Regions from separate parts of the Streptomyces sp. NPDC023723 genome, predicted to be linked through region 1. Evidence: riboswitches for the same ligand, from Rfam matches in the RefSeq annotation. Region 1 holds a riboswitch; the other holds the start of a gene.
What was found. Region 1 has a riboswitch for cobalamin ahead of AB0G32_RS39540 (prenyltransferase/squalene oxidase repeat-containing protein). Riboswitches for the same ligand answer to the same signal wherever they lie in the genome.
Positions count from the first base shown of each region.

Region 2: it holds a riboswitch for cobalamin, as region 1 does, so the genes downstream of both, AB0G32_RS33700 (cobalamin biosynthesis protein) here and AB0G32_RS39540 (prenyltransferase/squalene oxidase repeat-containing protein) in region 1, are expected to answer to the same signal.

Region 1 is NZ_JBFAAP010000097.1:9,000-13,967, forward strand. It holds gene AB0G32_RS39530 (glycosyltransferase family 4 protein) at 1-1,240, opposite strand, end outside; gene AB0G32_RS39535 (TetR family transcriptional regulator) at 1,413-2,045, shown strand; cobalamin riboswitch at 2,036-2,165, shown strand; gene AB0G32_RS39540 (prenyltransferase/squalene oxidase repeat-containing protein) at 2,280-3,473, shown strand; gene AB0G32_RS39545 (SCO2322 family protein) at 3,470-4,135, shown strand; partial or broken gene AB0G32_RS39550 (energy-coupling factor transporter transmembrane component T) at 4,125-4,968, shown strand, end outside.
Region 2 is NZ_JBFAAP010000054.1:29,603-34,570, forward strand. It holds gene AB0G32_RS33695 (cobyric acid synthase) at 1-1,126, opposite strand, end outside; gene AB0G32_RS33700 (cobalamin biosynthesis protein) at 1,123-2,094, opposite strand; cobalamin riboswitch at 2,198-2,340, opposite strand; gene AB0G32_RS33705 (hypothetical protein) at 2,516-2,737, opposite strand; gene AB0G32_RS33710 (inorganic phosphate transporter) at 2,770-4,059, opposite strand; gene AB0G32_RS33715 (class II aldolase/adducin family protein) at 4,282-4,956, shown strand.

The DNA.
Region 1 (4,968 bases):
CCGCGCGGGCCCAGGTGAAGCGGTCCAGGACCCGGTCGCGGCCGGCCGCGCCGAGCCGGGCGCGCAGCTCCGGGTCGCCGAGCAGCCGGTTCAGGCCGGCCGCCAGCGCGCCCGCGTCGCCGGGCCGCACCGCCAGGCATGTCTCGCCGTCGGGTCCGGCCACCTCCGGGATGGCCCCGCCGGTGGTGGCCAGCAGCGGCGTGCCGGTGGCCATCGCCTCGGCGGCGGGCAGCGAGAACCCCTCGTACAGCGACGGCACGCACGCCACCTCGGCCGAACGCACCAGGTCGACCAGTTCGGCGTCGGAGATCCCCTTGACGAACTCGACGGCGCCTTCGAGTCCGTACCGTTCCACCGCCTGCGCCACCGGCCCCTCGGCGGGACGTTTCCCCACCACGACGAGGTGGGCGTCGGGATGCTCGGTGCGGGTCTTGGCCAGCGCCTCGACGAGGAAGACCAGGCCCTTGAGCGGCACGTCCGCGCTGGAGGTGGTGACGATCCGCCCCGGCACCTTCGGCACCGCCGGGTCGGGCGAGAACAGGTCGGTGTCGGCGCCGATGTGCACGACGTGCACCCGGTCGGGCCGTACGCCGAGATGGTCGACGATCTCCTGCCGGGAGGAGCCGGAGACGGTGAGCACGGACGGCAGCCGGCGGGCGACGCGCTTCTGCATGCGGGTGAACGCGTACCAGCGGCGCACCGAGTACCGGCGCCGCCGGCTGCCCGCCGCGTCGAGTTCGAGCCGCCGGTCCACGGTGATGGGGTGGTGGACGGTGGTGACGAGCGGGGCGCCGACGTCGCCCAACAGCCCGTAGCCGAGCGTCTGGTTGTCGTGCACGACGTCGAAGTCGCCGCGCCGGGCGCGCAGATGGCGGCGGGCGCGCAGCGAGAACGTCAGCGGTTCCGGGAAGCCGCCGGTCCACATCGTGCCGACTTCCAGGGCGTCGATCCAGTCCCGGTACTCGTCGCGCCCCGGGGTGCGGAACGGGTCGGGCTGGCGGTAGAGGTCGAGGCTGGGCAACTCGGTGAGGGAGAGCCCCGGCAGGCCCGCGTCGAGCACCGGGTACGGCTGGGCGCCGATGACCTCGACGCTGTGGCCGAGCCGGGCCAGTTCGCGGGAGAGGTGGCGGACGTAGACGCCCTGGCCGCCGCAGAACGGGTTGCCCTTGTAGGTGAGGAGCGCGATGCGCAGCGGTCGCTCGTCCTGACGGGGCTCCGTCCGACTGCCCTCAGCGGTCACTCCGGTCCCCTTCTGCCCGCACGGTCCCGCGAGACTACGCCGGGACGGTAATCTAGAACAAGTTTCAGACTTGATCGTTCAGAGGCTCCGAATCTACCCGCAAGTAAGAATGCTGCGACCAGTGGATCAGGTGATTCACGCCACGGAGGCCGAGGTGAGCGAGGTGAGCAAGGTGGCCACCGCGACCGGCGGGCACAGGCCGGCCGCGCCCGCCCGCACCGAACGGCAGGAGGAGCGCCGCCGCCGCATCCTGACCGCGAGCGCCCAACTGGCCGGGCGGGGCGGGTTCGACGCGGTGCAGATGCGCGAGGTCGCCGAGGTCTCGCGGGTGGCGCTGGGCACGCTGTACCGGTACTTCCCCTCCAAGGTGCATCTGCTGGTCGCCACCATGCAGGACCAGTTGGAGCATCTGCACGGCACGCTGTGCGGGCGGCCGCCGGCCGGGGCGACGGCCGGCGAGCGGGTGACCCGGACCCTGATGCGGGCCTTCCGCGCGCTGCAACGCGATCCGCAGCTGGCCGACGCGATGGTCCGGGCGCTGATCTTCGCCGACCGGAGCGTGTCGGCCGAGGTCGACCGGGTCTCCCGGCAGACCACGGCGATCATCCTGGCCGCGATGGGGACCGCGGAGCCGACGCCCCGCCAGCTCGCGGCGGTCCGGGTCATCGAGCACACCTGGCACTCGGCCCTGATCACCTGGCTGTCCGGCCGGGCGACCATCGCCCAGGTGCGGGCCGACATCGAGACGGCGTGCCGGCTGATCGACCTGACACCCGTTCCTGACGCCCGTCACACATCCGGGTAAAGTAGCCAGGTCGTATCACGCCCGTACGGGGAAAGCCGGTGCGATTCCGGCGCTGACCCGCAACCGTGAACTCTCCAAGCCAGAGAGTGCAGCCGGATCGCCCGGACGGGACCGTGACCGGCTCACGTGCCCGGCACCCGCCGAGGCGCGGGCACCGTCGAGGCATACGGGGCCGAGCCGCCCGGGGGTGCCCCGTGCCGCCCGTCCCCGCACAGGGAAAGGCACCCGCCGCTCATGAACGTCCGTCGCCGCAGCGCCGTGGCGCTGGCCGCCATAGCCGTGGTCGGCGCCGCCGCCGTTCCCGCGGTGGCCGCCGGCCCCTCCCCCGCCCTCCCGCAGGGGCTGTTCGGCACCGCCGACCCGACCTACGACGGGGTCTGGCGGCAGTCCCTCGCGCTGCTCGCGCAGGACACCCAGGACCTCACCCCGGCGCCGTCGGCCGTGGCCTGGCTCACCGGGCAGCAGTGCGCGGACGGCGCCTTCGCGCCCTACCGTGCCGATCCGGCCGCCGACTGCACCGCCAAGACCCCGGTCGACACCAACAACACGGCCGCCGCCGTCCAGGCGCTCGCCGCGCTCGGCGGCCACGGCGACGCCGTGGACTCCGCCGTGACCTGGCTGAAGTCCGTGCAGAACAAGGACGGCGGCTGGGGCTACTCCCCCGGTGGCGCCAGCGACGCCAACTCGACCTCCGTCGTCATCGGCGCGCTCACCGCCACCGGCGGCGATCCCGCCGAGGTCGTCAAGAACGGCCGGTCGCCCTACGACGCGCTGCTCACCTTCGCCCTCCCCTGCGCCAAGGACGGCGGCGCCTTCGCCTTCCAGCCGGACCAGGACGGCAAGCTCACCGCCAACGCGGACGCCACCGCCGCCGGAGTGCTCGGCGCGCTCGGCAAGGGCCTGACCGCCGAGGCCGGCCAGGCGGCGGGCGCCGCCGAGTGCGCCGCCGCCGACAGCCCGGCACAGGCCGCCGCCAACGGAGCCGCCTACCTCGCGGGCGCCGTCGCGAAGGACGGGCACCTGACGTCCGCGCTGGCCGGGTCCGAGGACCAGCCGGACTACGGCAACACCGCCGACGCCGTGCTCGCGCTGGCCGCGCAGGGCGGCGCCGAGCGGGCGGCGAAGCCACTGGCCTGGCTGGAACGGCACGCCGGGGACTGGGCGAAGCAGAGCGGTCCGGCCGGCTACGCCCAGCTGATCCTGGCCGCGCGCGCGGCGGGCGCCGACCCGGCCGACTTCGGCGGCACCGACCTGGTCACGGCGCTGAACGCGACCGGGCCGAGCCCCGAGAAGCAGGACACCGAGGCGGACGAGAAGCCGGCAGCGGAGAGCGACTCCCCCTTCGGCACCTGGTGGTACGTCGGCGTCTTCGCGGTCGTCGGCGTCGGCATCGGCTTCCTGATCAGCAACCGGAAGCGGCAGCCGTGATCCGCCGGGCCGCCCTGCCGGCCCTGGCCGCGCTGCTGCTCGCCGTCGGCGCGGGGCCGGCACAGGCCGCCGGGTACCGGTACTGGTCGTTCTGGGACCGTGCCGGCGGCCATTGGACGTACGCCACCCAGGGTCCGTCCACCGCCCGCCCCGACGACGGCGACGTCCAGGGGTTCCGGTTCGCGGTGAGCGAGGACTCGGGGGACGCGACCCGGCCGCGCGGTACGGCGGAGTTCGCGGCGATCTGCGCGCAGACGCCCGCCCGGGAGGGCAGCAAGCGGGTGGCGCTGGTGCTGGACTTCGGTACGGCCGCCGACGCGCCGTCCGGCGAGACCCCGCCCGAGCGCCGCACGGCCTGCGCCCGGGTCGACGACGCGGCGACGACCGCGGACGCCCTGGCCTTGGTCGCGAAGCCGCTGCGCTACGACACCAACGCGCTGCTGTGCGCCATCGCGGGCTACCCGCGGACCGGCTGCGGGGAGGCGGTCGCGGACGGGCAACCGGACGAGCAGCCCGCCGAGGAGCCGGACGGGCAGCCGGCCGCCGATCGCCCCGCGAAGGACAGCGGTCCGTCGGTCGGGCTGATCACCGGCGGCGCCCTGGTGGCGGTGCTCGGCGCGGCGGCGGTGTGGCAGGCGAGGCGGCGCCGCGATGGCGAGTGAGGACGGCGCCACGCATCCCGGCGCCTGGTGGCTGTGGGCGCTCGGCCTCGGCACCGCCGCCACCCGCACCACCAACCCGCTGCTGCTCGGGCTGCTGCTGGCCGTCTCCGGGTACGTGGTGACGGCCCGCCGCCCGCCCGCCCCCTGGGCCCGTTCCTACGGCGCCTTCGTCAGACTCGCCCTGGCCGTGCTGCTCATCCGGCTGCTCTTCACCGTCGCCCTGGGCTCCCCGATCCCCGGCACCCACGTCCTCGGCACGCTCCCCGAGGTCCCGCTGCCCGACTGGGCGCAGGGCATCCGGCTGGGCGGCCGGGTCACCGCCGAGGCACTCGTCTTCGCCCTCTACGACGGTCTGAAACTGGCCACCCTCCTCATCTGCGTGGGCGCCGCCAACGCCCTGGCCAACCCGTCCCGGCTCCTCAAGTCCCTGCCCGGCGCGCTGTACGAGGCGGGCGTCGCCGTGGTCGTCGCGCTCACCTTCGCGCCGAACCTGATCGCGGACGTCCAGCGGCTGCGCGCCGCCCGCCGGCTGCGCGGCCGTCCCGACCGGGGCGTACGGGGTCTGCTGCACGTCGGCCTGCCGGTGCTGGAAGGCGCCCTGGAGCGGTCCGTGGCGCTGGCCGCCGCGATGGACTCCCGGGGGTACGGCCGCACCGCCCGCGTCCCGGTCGCCGTGCGCCGGGTGACCGCCGCGCTCACGCTCGGCGGGCTGGTCGGGGTCTGCGCGGGGACGTACGGGCTGCTGACCGCGGCGGGCGGCACCTACGGGGTGCCGGTGCTGCTGGCCGGGCTGGCCGCCGCGCTGGGCGGGCTGTGGCTGGGCGGCCGCCGGT
Region 2 (4,968 bases), on a different contig from region 1:
GGGCGAACCGCACCCGCACCGGCAGCACGCCGAGCCCGGCCACGTGCCCGGCGCGCGACTCGACGTCGTCCTCGATGTGCTCCCCGAGGAGCTGGAAGCCGCCGCAGACGCCGAGCACGGGCCGGCCCTCGGCGGCCCGGCGCGTCAGCGCGTCCGCGAGCCCCCGCTCCCGCAGCCAGGCAAGGGCCCGGACCGTCCCCCGGGTCCCCGGCACCACGGCCAGATCCGCGTCGGCCAGTTCCTCCGGCCGGTCCACGAACCGCACCACGACCCCCGGTTCGGCGGCGAGCGCGTCCACGTCCGTGAAGTTGGACATCAGCGGGACCGCGCAGACGGCGACCCGCAGCACGTCCGCGCCGACGGGGGCGGTGACCCGGGACTCCCGGACGGCGCCGCGCAGCGACACCGCCATCCCGTCCTCCTCGTCGATGCCGAGCCCGTGCCGGTACGGCAGCACGCCGTACGTCCGCCGCCCGGTGAGCCCGTGGAGCATGTCCAGGCCCGGTTTCAGCAACGACACGTCGCCCCGGAACTTGTTCACCAGGAACCCGGCGACCAGCGCCTGGTCCTCGGGCGCGAGCAGCGCGACCGTGCCGAAGAAGGAGGCGAAGACACCGCCCCGGTCGATGTCCCCGACGACCAGGACGGGCAGCCCGGCGCCGCGCGCGATCCCCATGTTCACGATGTCGGTCCGGCGCAGGTTGATCTCCGCCGGACTGCCCGCCCCTTCACAGATCACCGCGTCATACGTGCCCCGCAGTTCGGCCAGGCACTCCAGCACGGTGCCGAGCAACCGCCGCTGCCGTCCGCCGTGGTAGCCGCGGGCGCTCATCTCACCGACCGGCTTGCCGAGCAGCACGACCTGGCTGCTCTGCTCGCCGCCGGGCTTGAGCAGCACGGGGTTCATCAGCGCGGTCGGCTCCACCCGGCACGCCTGCGCCTGCATGGCCTGCGCCCGTCCGATCTCCGCGCCCTCCCGGGTCACGAACGAGTTGAGCGACATGTTCTGCGCCTTGAACGGAGCCACCTTCACGCCCTGCCGCACCAGCCACCGGCAGATCCCGGCGGTCACGACGCTCTTGCCGGCGTCGGAGGTGGTACCGGCGACGAGCAGACCGCCGTTCACGCGTCACGTCCTTTCAGCAGCCGGGCCCCCGCGATCTGGGCGCCTGCGATCCGGGCGCCCGCGCACACGCCGAGCGCGAGCCAGCTCACGCGCCGGGACAGCCGTACCGCCCGGTCGATGTCGGCGACGCGCACGGTCCGCCCGTGCGCCCCGTTGAGGACGGGCCGGTGCTCGACCCGGCCGCCGTACGCCAGGGTCCCGCCCAGCCGTACCCCGAGGGCGCCCGCGAAGGACGCCTCCACCGGCCCGGCGTTGGGGCTCGGATGCCGGCCGGCGTCGGTCCGCCAGGCCCGTACGGCACCCCGGGGATCGCCGCCGGCCGCGGCGGCCAGTACGGCGGTCAGCCGGGCGCCCGGCCCTCCGGCCACGTCGTCCAGCCGGGCCGAGGCCCAGCCGTAGCGCCGGTGGCGGGGCGACTTGTGGCCGACCATGGCGTCGAGGGTGTTGACGGCCCGGAAGCCGAGCAGCCCCGGCACCCCGGCCGCGGCCCCCCACACCAGCGCGCCCACCACCGCGTCGGAGGTGTTCTCGGCGACGGACTCCACCACGGCCCGGGCGATCCCGTCGGCGTCCAGTGCCTGCGGGTCCCGCCCGCACAGGTGCGGCAGCCGCTCCCGGGCGCCCTCGACGTCCCCGGCCGTCAGCGCCCGTCCGATCGCGGACGCCTCCCGGGCCAGCGAGGTCCCGCCGACCACGGCCCAGGTGGCGGCGGCGGTCAGGGTGATGGAGGCGGCGGGCCAGGGGCGTACGGCCCGGGCGGCCACGGCGCCCAGGGCGACGGCGCCACCGGCGCACACGGCGGTGTGCAGGGCGCCCACACCCCGGTGGTCCCGCCACAGCAGTTGTTCGACGGCACCGGCCGCGCGGCCGAACACGGCGACCGGATGCCCGCGGCGGGGATCGCCGAGGAGCAGGTCACCGAGGAGGCCGGCGGTGGCGCCGTACGCGAAGACGCGTCCGGCACGCACGGGACGTCAGCCGGTCACGCGATCGGAGACGGGGGAACCGGACCTGCGGTCTGAACGGCGGCCGAGCATCGCGTTATGTCCTCACTAGGGTGTCCACGCCCTGGTTCGACGAGACCGGCGGTGAGAGTTCCTGACTCCCGGGGAGCACTCCCCGGTCACAGTGGCGGGACCGCGCCGGATTCGCACCGGGCTTCCTCTCCTGCCGCCGTACATGGCCCCGGAAGTCCACCACGTGCCGAGAACACCCGTCAACTTGCCGTTGACCTGCGACGGAGGAGCGCGGGCGGCCGTACGGCGGCCCGCGCGGGCCGAAAGAGCCCGGTGCGGGTCCGGATTGCCCTCCCTGGACCCGGACATGACCAGGGGAGGCGGGTGCGCCACCCCGGGGGCCGGGGTGGCCGACGACACATCCGGCGGCGCCTCAGGCCACGATCAGATAGATCCCGTACGCCACCGCCGCCGCGCACGCCGCGAAGCAGACGTACGCGCCGGTGACCGCGAGGCCCGCCGAGCCGCCCTGCGCGGCGGCCCGCTCCTGGCGGGTCAGGCCGGCGATGCCGAGGGTGAACAGGGTCACCAGGGCGACGGTGGCCCCGAGGCCGACGCCGAAGACGGAGCCGAGGGCTGCCCAGTCGATGTCCATACTGCTTCTCTTCCTTCCGGCCCGGCCGGGACTCAGACGGGGGTGGCGGCCGAACGGGCCGGGGCGTCGGGGAGTTCGGAGGGCTGGGCCGGGATGGCGGCCGCGAGGCTCTCGACCGGGGGGAGACCGCCGGGGGCGTCGGGGGCGTCGGCCGGGGGGCCGACCGGCGGCGGGGCCACCGCGGCCACCGCCGCGGTCACCACGCCGGCCGGTTCCGCGCCGTCCGGGACGGCGACGTTGGTGTGGTCGACGACCTCGCGCCGGGAGATCCGCCAGATCGCGAAGCTCGCGGCGACCAGCAGCACCGCGACCAGCGCCGTGCCCCAGTCGCCCAGCGAGCAGACCCACTCGGCGAGCGCGGCGACCAGGGCCGCGGCCGGCAGCGTCAGCACCCAGGCGACGACCATCCGGGTCGCCGTGGACCAGCGCACCACCCCGCCCTTGCGGCCGAGGCCGGCCCCCATCACCGAACCGGAGACCGAGTGCGTGGTGGAGAGGGAGAAGCCGAGGTGGGAGGAGGCCAGGATGACCGTCGCGGCGCTGGTCTGGGCGGCGAAGCCCTGCTGCGGCTGGAGGTCGGTCAGGCCCTTGCCCATGGTCTGGATGATCCGCCAGCCGCCGAGGTAGGTGCCCATCGCGATGGCGAGGCCCGCGCACAGGATGACCCAGACCGGCGGGTCGGAGTCGGGGGCGAGGGCGCCGCCGGCCACCAGGGCGAGGGTGATGATGCCCATCGTCTTCTGGGCGTCGTTGGTGCCGTGCGCCAGCGAGACCAGACCGGCCGAGGCGATCTGCCCGGCCCGGTAGCCCTTCTCGGCCGCCCGGCCGTCGGCCCCCCGGCCCAGCCGGTACGACAGCCGGGTGGCGACCAGGGCCGCGACGCCCGCCACCGCCGGGGCGGCGACCGCCGGGAGCAGCACCTTGGTGACGAGGACGTCGCCGTGCACCGCGCCGACGCCCGCCGAGGCGATCGCGGCGCCGATCAGACCGCCCATGAGGGCGTGCGAGGAACTGGACGGCAGCCCGACCAGCCAGGTCAGCAGGTTCCAGAGGATCGCGCCGACCAGGGCGGCGAAGATGACCTCGGGACGGATGCCGGTCTCGTCGACGAGACCCTTGGAGATCGTGTTGGCGACCTCCACGGAGAGGAATGCGCCCACGAGGTTCAGCACGGCGGACATGGCCACCGCGACCTTGGGCTTGAGCGCACCGGTCGAAATGGTCGTTGCCATCGCGTTCGCGGTGTCGTGGAAACCGTTCGTGAAATCAAACGCGAGTGCGGTCACCACCACAATCGCGAGGATCAGCGAGAAGCTTTCCATTTACCCAGGCAATCGTTCGAGGTCATTGGCTGGTTGAACGTAGGCAACCAGGGTGAACGGAAGATGAACTGAGGGGGGCTTCATGGTGTCCGGAATCGGAGCCACCGCCCCCCCTCGGTCTCGACTCCCCGGGCGGAGGATCACTGCCCGCCCGGTGCGCCGGTCCGCCCCCGCCTGGCAGGATCGCCGGGGCGGGAACCACCGGGTGAAGGAGGCGGCATCGTGTCCGAGTCGCGGGGCGGGGTCGTGCGCCCGGAAGAGGCGCGCGCCTGGGCGGCGCTGGTGGCCACCGCCCGGCGCACGGTCGCCGACGGTCTGGTGGTCGGCACCTCCGGCAACGTCTCGGTCCGGGTCGGCGACACCGTCCTGGTCACGCCGTCCGGCGTGCCGTACGACCGGCTCGCACCGGACGACGTCACCGGCGTCGCGCTGGCCGACGGACGGCAGGTGCTCGGCGCCCTGGTCCCGACCAGCGAACTGCCCATGCACCTCGCGGTGTACCGGCACACCGACGCGGGCGCCGTCGTCCACACCCACGCCGTGCACGCCACGGCCGTCTCCACCCTGGTCCCGGAACTGCCACTGGCGCACTACATGGCCGCGGCCCTCGGCGGCCCCGTCCGGGTCGCCCAGTACGCGACGTACGGCACCGAGGAACTGGCCGCGCACATGCTCCGGGCCCTCGACGGCCGCTCCGGCTGCCTCCTCCAGAACCACGGGACGATCACCTACGGGGCCGGCCTCGACCAGGCCTACGACCGCACCGCCCAGCTGGAGTGGATGTGCCGGCTGTGGCTGACCGCCTCCTCGGTCCCCGGCCTGACCCCGTCCCTGCTGACGGAGGACCAGCTCGCCCGGGTGGCGGAGCGGCTGCGCGGCTACGGGCAGCAGGGCTGAGGGCAGGCCCCG